One region of the Mesorhizobium sp. LCM 4576 genome, then DNA from elsewhere that is predicted to be linked to it. Evidence: predicted binding sites of a transcription regulator. Region 1 holds the regulator's gene; the other holds the start of a gene.
What was found. Region 1 encodes LexA, which represses DNA repair genes until DNA is damaged. Its sites were predicted from a motif close to TGTTCNNNNTGTGTTCNG; they were not measured.

Region 1 (4,234 bases):
GCCAAGCGCCGGGCCGGCAACTTCGCGCTGATCGCCGAGATCAAGAAGGCCAGCCCTTCCAAAGGCCTGATCCGCGCCGATTTCGATCCGCCGGCGCTCGCCGGGGCTTATCAGAAAGGTGGCGCAGCCTGTCTTTCGGTGCTGACCGATGCTCCGTCCTTTCAGGGCGCGCCGGAATTCCTGACGGCGGCGCGGGCAGCGGTACGCTTGCCGGCCCTGCGCAAGGATTTCCTGTTCGATCCCTACCAGGTCTACGAAGCGCGCGCCTGGGGCGCCGACGCGATCCTGATCATCATGGCGAGCGTCGACGACACGCTGGCCAGGGACCTCGAAGCGACCGCCTTCGAGCTCGGCATGGACGCTCTGATCGAGGTGCATGACGAGGCTGAAATGGAGCGTGCGCTAAAATTGTCGTCGCGGCTGATCGGCATCAACAACCGCAATCTGCGGACCTTCGAGACCAGCCTTGAGACTTCCGAACGGTTGGCGCCGATGGTGCCGGCGAACCGGCTGCTGGTCGGCGAAAGCGGCATCTTCACGCATCAGGATTGCCGCCGGCTGGAGAAGAGCAAGATCGGCACCTTCCTGGTCGGCGAGAGCCTGATGCGACAGGCCGATGTGGCCGCGGCAACCGAGCTTCTGCTGACGGGCAAGGCAGCGGCCGAGGCCGTCTGATATGGCCCTCACCCATCTCGGCGCCAAGGGCGAAGCCAACATGGTCGATGTCGGCGACAAGGCCGAGACGACGCGCACGGCGATCGCCGAAGGCGTTGTCTCCATGCAACCTGAAACGCTGGAGATGATTCTTGCTGGCGACGCCAAGAAAGGCGACGTGCTGGGCACAGCGCGTATCGCCGGCATCATGGCCGCGAAGAAGACGCATGAGCTGATCCCGCTTTGCCATCCGCTGCTTCTCACCAAAGTGGCCGTCGAGATCGAGCCGGACCGCACGCTGCCCGGCCTCAGGGTCACCGCGCTCGCCCGTGTCACCGGCAAGACCGGCGTGGAGATGGAGGCGCTGACCGCCGCCTCGGTCGCTTGCCTCACCATTTACGACATGGCCAAGGCGGCGGACCGCGGCATGGTGATTTCCGGTATCCGGCTGGTCGAGAAGACCGGCGGCAAGTCGGGCGATTACAAGGTGGATGCCTGATGGCTTTGGTTCCGGTCGCCGAAGCGCTCGAACGCCTGCTCGATGGCGCAGCACCTTTGCCGGGCGAAAGCATTCCGCTGGCGGATGCAGCCGCGCGGGTCCTGGCGGAACCGGTCGTGGCGCTGCGCACGCAGCCGCCCTTCAACGCCTCCGCCATGGACGGCTACGCCGCGCGCGCCGCCGACGTCGCTTCGGCGCCGGCGCAACTCGAAGTCATAGGCACGGCGCCTGCCGGCCGCGGCTTTTCCGGGACCGTCGGCGAAGGCCAGGCCGTGCGCATCTTCACCGGCGCGCCGCTGCCTGAAGGCGCCGACACCATCGTCATTCAGGAAAACGTCCGCGATCGCGGCAATGGCAGGATCGAGGTCACGGAACCGACCGCGAAAGCACGCAACGTACGCCGCCGCGGGCTCGACTTCGGTGAGGGCGACGTGCTGCTCGAAAAGGGCCGCGTGCTCGATGCGGCAGCCCTTTCGCTGGCCGCCTCGGCCAACCATCCCGCCCTGAATGTCGTACGCCGGCCGCTGGTCGCAATCATCGCCACCGGCGATGAACTGCTGCCCCCGGGCAGCGCGCTCGGCCCCGATCAGATCATTTCGTCGAATGCATATGGCGTCGCCGCCGCCGCCCAGTCGGTCGGCGCACGTGCGCTCGATCTCGGCATCGCCGCCGACCGCAAGGAGGCGATCGCCGCGTTGGTCAGGAAAGCGGTCGAGGCGAATGCCGATGTCATCGTCACGCTCGGCGGCGCCTCCGTCGGCGACCACGACCTGATCCATGACGTGCTGACCGGCGAAGGCATGCAGCTCGACTTCTGGAAGATCGCCATGCGCCCCGGCAAACCTCTGATGTTCGGCCGGCTTGGCAATGTCCGCTGCATCGGCCTGCCCGGCAACCCGGTGGCCAGCATCGTCTGCTCGCAGCTTTTCCTGAAGCCTCTGCTTGCCCGGCTCGGCGGCCGCGACCACAGGCAGGACGTGCGGGTGGCCCGGCTGGGCGCCGCGATGCAGGCCAACGACCTCAGGCAGGACTATGTGCGCGCCGTCGTGCGCGAGGACGCCGGCACGCTGATTGCGACTCCCTTCAGCATCCAGGACTCCTCGATGCTCAGAATGCTCGCCGACGCCAACGGCCTGATCGTGCGCGAGCCTTTCGCGCCGGCAGCCGAAACCGGCGCCGAATGCAGCGTTCTGATGTTACGCTAAACAAAACGTCAACAAATTCACTAAACTTTAAACGGTTGCGGAACACAACTGGAACAGATAGTGTTTGTTCTGGGTTTGTTTTTCTGATTCTGGTTTCAGAACCCGTGGGGGCCGCCATGCTGACGCGCAAACAACATGAACTTCTGATGTTCATCCACGAAAGGCTGAAGGAAAGCGGGATTCCGCCGTCTTTCGACGAGATGAAGGAAGCGCTCGACCTCGCCTCCAAGTCCGGCATCCACCGGCTGATCACGGCGCTGGAGGAACGCGGCTTCATTCGCCGGCTACCGAACCGGGCGCGAGCGCTGGAAGTGTTGCGGCTGCCCGACTCGATCGCCCCCGGCCTCAATGCAGCGAAGAAGTTTTCGCCGAGCGTCATCCAGGGAAGCCTGGGTCAGAACAATCTCAACCGTCAGATCAAGCCGGCTGCGCCATCGCGCGCCCCGACGCCAAGCAATGACGACGATGCCGGGTCCGCCGTATCCATTCCGGTGATGGGCCGCATCGCCGCCGGCGTGCCGATCGACGCCATCCAGCACCAGACGCATTCGATCACAGTGCCGCCGGACATGATCGCCGGCGGCGAGCATTACGCGCTGGAGGTCAAGGGCGACTCGATGATAGAAGCCGGCATCTTCGACGGCGACACCGTCATCATCCGCAACGCCAACACGGCAAGCCCGGGCGAGATCGTGGTCGCGCTGGTCGATGACGAGGAAGCGACGCTCAAGCGCTTCCGCCGCAAGGGCGCCTCGATCGCGTTGGAGGCCGCCAACCCGGCCTACGAGACCCGCATCTTCGGGCCGGACCGGGTCAAGGTGCAGGGCAAGCTTGTTGGGTTGATCCGCCGCTACTGATCCGGTTGCGAAGGTTTCGCATCCGCCCGCTCAGGCTTTTGATAAGGCGGCAGTCCTCTCGCCTCGCGAGTATATTTCCGCTGCTCGTGCCAGGGCCGATATGGCTCTTCCACAGCATAGCGGACGGCCGGCCGCGCGGTTGCCGATTGCGGATCGAAGAAGACGGCGGCGCTGCCGTCGCGCGCCAGCTGCCGCTTGGTGACGACAAGCACGCGCGGATCGTAGCAAGGATTGTAGGCGGTGGCGTCGTTGATGACGATGAGATCAGCGAAGCCGCAGGCAGGCCGGGCACTGTCGCGGTTTTCAGCGAGTGCGACGATGGCGCCGGATGGATGCCGGCCGATGCAGAGATCACCCGTACAGTAGAACGGCGAGCCGGGCGGCAGGTCGACGGGATCGGCGATGTCCAGCGCATCTTTGGCAAACGTCTCCGGCGGCACGATTGTCTCGGCTTTCAGCGCCCGTTTCCAGTTGTCGGTGGTGAACTCGTTGGAACGTTCGCGATTGACGGCAAGCTCGCCGCCGCCGATCGGCATCGCCACCAGATGCGCGTCCTCGGAAATGAGTACATCCGGCGTGCGGACATGCGGAATGGCCAGCAGCGCGGCGAGCGCAAAGGGAACGGCGGCAAGCCTCAGCCAGGTGGTGGCCATCGTCGCGATCACCAGCGCGACCGTCGCCAGCAGCACCGACTGGATCGAGATCAGCCCGACGGCGTCGACCGGTGAGCGCTCGGAGATCCACGACGAAATGGCGATCATCGCCGTCAGCCCCTTGCCCATGACAAAGAGGAACGGACCGTCGAAGCCGAAGGGCATGGCCAGTGCGCTCAGCACGGCGAACGGCATGACGATCAGCGAGACGATCGGCATGACCGCCAGGTTGGCGAGCAGGCTGAGCGGCGACACGCGCTGGAAATGCCAGATCGCAAACAGTAATGTCGCGCTGCCCGCGATGAGCGACGTCACGGCGGCGCCACCCACACCGACCGCCAGTTTTCGCGACAGGAACCCGAGCAA
Region 2 (3,326 bases), on a different contig from region 1:
TGGGATCCATCGTGGTTTCCTTGAGCTGCGAGGCCATCATCTCGCCCAAGCCCTTGAAGCGGCCGATCTCGACCTTGCCGCGCCCGGTGAACTCGGTGCGCAGCAACTCGTCCTTGTGCGCGTCGTCGCGGGCATAGCCGACCTTGCCGCCCTGCCGGATCGAATAGAGCGGCGGCACGGCCATGTAGAGATGGCCGCCGCGGATCAGGTTCGGCATCTCCTGGTAGAAGAAGGTGATCAACAGCGAAGCAATGTGCGCGCCGTCGACGTCGGCGTCGGTCATGATGATCACGCGATCGTAGCGCAGGTCCTCGTCGCGGTATTTCGAGCGCGTGCCGCAGCCGAGAGCCTGGATCAGGTCGGAAATCTGCTGGTTGGCGGCAAGCTTGTCGTTGCCGGCGCTGGCGACGTTGAGGATCTTGCCGCGCAGCGGCAGCACTGCTTGGCTGGCACGGTCGCGCGCCTGCTTGGCCGAACCGCCAGCCGAGTCACCCTCGACGATGAAGATCTCGGCGCCGGCGGCTGCGTTCTGCGTGCAATCGGCGAGCTTACCCGGAAGGCGCAGCTTGCGCACCGCGCTCTTGCGCGAGACTTCCTTCTCCTGGCGGCGCCGCACGCGCTCGTCGGCGCGCGCGATGACCCAGTCGAGAAGCTTCGAGGCTTCCTGCGGATTGTCGGCGAGCCAATGGTCGAACGGGTCGCGGATTGCGTTTTCGACGATGCGCATCGCCTCGATCGTCGCCAGCCTGTCCTTGGTCTGGCCGACGAATTCCGGCTCGCGGATGAATACCGACAGCATGCCCGCGGCCGAGATCATCACGTCGTCTGTGGTGATGATTGAGGCGCGCTTGTTGCCGATGAGGTCGGCATAGGCGCGCAGTCCGCGCGTCAGCACGTTGCGGAACCCGGCCTCATGCGTGCCGCCCTCGGGGGTCGGAATGGTATTGCAATAGGAGTTGAGGAAACCGTCGCCGCCGAACCAGGTGACGGCCCATTCCAGCGAACCGTGGCCGCCCTGCTTGTCGCTCTTGCCAGCGAAAACCTCGCGCGTGACCTGGAATTCGTCCCCCAGCGTCRCCTTGAGATAATCCTTGAGGCCGCCGGGGAAATGGAACTCGGCCTTGGCCGGCGTCTGGTCCTTGTCCTTGATCAGCGACGGATCGCAGGTCCAGCGGATCTCGACGCCGCCGAACAGATAGGCTTTCGAGCGCGTCATGCGGTAGAGCCGCGCCGGTTCGAAGGCGGCGCCCTTGCCGAAAATCTGCTCGTCGGGATGGAAGCGGGTCCTCGTGCCGCGGCGGTTGTGGACCTCGCCGAGATGCTCCAGACCGCTGACCGGGACGCCGCGGGAAAAACGCTGGCGATAGAGCTGGCGACCGCGCGCGACCTCGACCTCGAGATGGTCGGACAGCGCGTTGACGACCGAAACGCCGACGCCGTGCAGGCCGCCGGAGGTCTCATAGACCTTGGAGTCGAACTTGCCGCCCGAATGCAGCGTCGTCATGATGACTTCGAGCGCCGGCTTCTTGAATTTCGGATGCGGATCGACCGGAATGYCGCGCCCATTGTCGGTGACGGTCAGGAAGCCGTCGGCGGAAAGCTCGACGTCGATGAAGGTGGCGTGGCCGGCCACCGCCTCGTCCATCGAATTGTCGATGACCTCGGCGAACAGGTGATGCATCGCCTTGTCGTCGGTGCCGCCGATATACATGCCTGGGCGGCGCCGCACGGGCTCAAGCCCTTCCAGCACCTCGATATCGGCGGCGCTGTAGCCTTCGCTGCCGTCGCGGGCGGCGGTCGAACGCTTTGCTGCCTGCACCAGCGGATCGGCGGGGCGCGAGGGCGCGCGCACCGGCTGTGCCGGCTTTTCCATCTTGCCGAAGAGATCGTTGCTGTCGTCCATGCTGGGCCTAGCGTCCGGTAATGCGAATCACGTCTCGATACTGCCACGCTTTTGGCGGGCGAACGAGTTCCTGTTCCGTTCAGGGATCAAACTGTCTCTTATTCCAAAACCATTCGATAACCAAGCCGGCCGAAATAGGGCGATCGGCGGGTCGCGGGATTCCTGATTCTTTAACATTAACGCCTAGCGTGAGGCCCAACCAACAAAAGACCACGGGCGTCAGGGGTTTCGTTGTGAGGGGCAGGGCCATAACCATGATCGGCATCGCCGCCGTTTTCGGCGCGATCTCGATCTTTGCGGCGGATTTCTGGGTCAAGAGCCAGGCAAAGGCTCAGCCCGAGGTCAAGGTCGTCTCCGTCGCGGCGCCACAGCCCAAGGTCGAGTTCAAAACCATCGTGGTGGCTCAAGCGCCGTTGCGCTACGGCATGGAGCTCGCACGGCCGCAGCTCGCCGAGATCCCGTGGCCGCAGGATTCCCTACCGCAGGGCGCTTTCCCGACGATCGACAAGCTGCTCGCCGACGGCACCCGGGTCGTGCTGTCGCCGATCGAGGTCAACGAGCCGGTGCTGCTCACCAAGCTGTCGGGACCGAACGGCCGCGCCACCCTTTCCAACCTGCTGTCACCGGGAATGCGGGCCGTCACCATCCGCACCGATGAGATCGCCGGCGTCGGCGGCTTCGTCACGCCGGGAGACCGGGTCGACGTCGTGCTGACGCGCGATGCGGGGGACATCCAGGAAGTATCCAAAAACGCGCAGGGYGCGGCTGGCTCGACGGTGACCTCCGAGATCGTCGTTTCCGACGCCAAGGTGCTTTCGGTCGGGCAGGGCGCGGACGAGCGCAAGACCGAGCCGCAGGTCGCCAATTCTGTGACCATCGAGGTGACCAACGAAGGGGCGCAGAAAGTGGCGCTTGCCCGCACCGTCGGCACCTTGTCGCTGTCCTTGCGGTCCGCGGCCGACGCCAGCACCAGCAATGGCGGGCTTACGACCATCTCGTCCTTCGGCGGTTCGGTCGCCGCAAAGGCGCAGGCGAGCGCCGCCTCGCTCGTCAGCGCTGTGACGACGGAATCCGACGAGCCGAAATTCAAGACGGTGATCGTGACGCGTGGCGAAAAAGTCGAGGAATACAAGGTTCCTTCACGGGAACCGCCGCAGGAACTGCAGCAATAGCCGGTGGGGACCGGCGGGGACGGGGCAACAGATGTTCGGGTTTGATGCATTTCGGACGACCGGGGGATGGCGTCTTCTCGGCGCGATCGCGCTGGCGGCGGCAATGCTTGGCGTCGCCGCGCCGGCAAGGGCGGGCAACGACGTCGTCTATGTCTCGGCAAACAGGAACGCCTCGATCAAGGTCGCCAAGGGCAAGCCGAAGACGATCATGACGAGCGCCGCCTTCTATCAGATCGTCATCGGCGATCCGG

Region 2: parE (DNA topoisomerase IV subunit B) is a predicted target of LexA. The motif match lies at 1,969-1,986, and genes of this name have one in related genera.

What each region holds. Positions count from the first base shown of each region.
Region 1 is NZ_MDDT01000004.1:160,509-164,742, reverse strand. Features, by position in the region: gene trpC (indole-3-glycerol phosphate synthase TrpC) at 1-675, shown strand, start outside; gene moaC (cyclic pyranopterin monophosphate synthase MoaC) at 677-1,153, shown strand; gene glp (gephyrin-like molybdotransferase Glp) at 1,153-2,358, shown strand; gene lexA (transcriptional repressor LexA) at 2,475-3,215, shown strand; gene LCM4576_RS00985 (ComEC/Rec2 family competence protein) at 3,209-4,234, opposite strand, start outside.
Region 2 is NZ_MDDT01000018.1:155,021-158,346, forward strand. Features, by position in the region: gene parE (DNA topoisomerase IV subunit B) at 1-1,903, opposite strand, end outside; gene cpaB (Flp pilus assembly protein CpaB) at 2,158-3,075, shown strand; gene LCM4576_RS10565 (type II and III secretion system protein family protein) at 3,107-3,326, shown strand, end outside.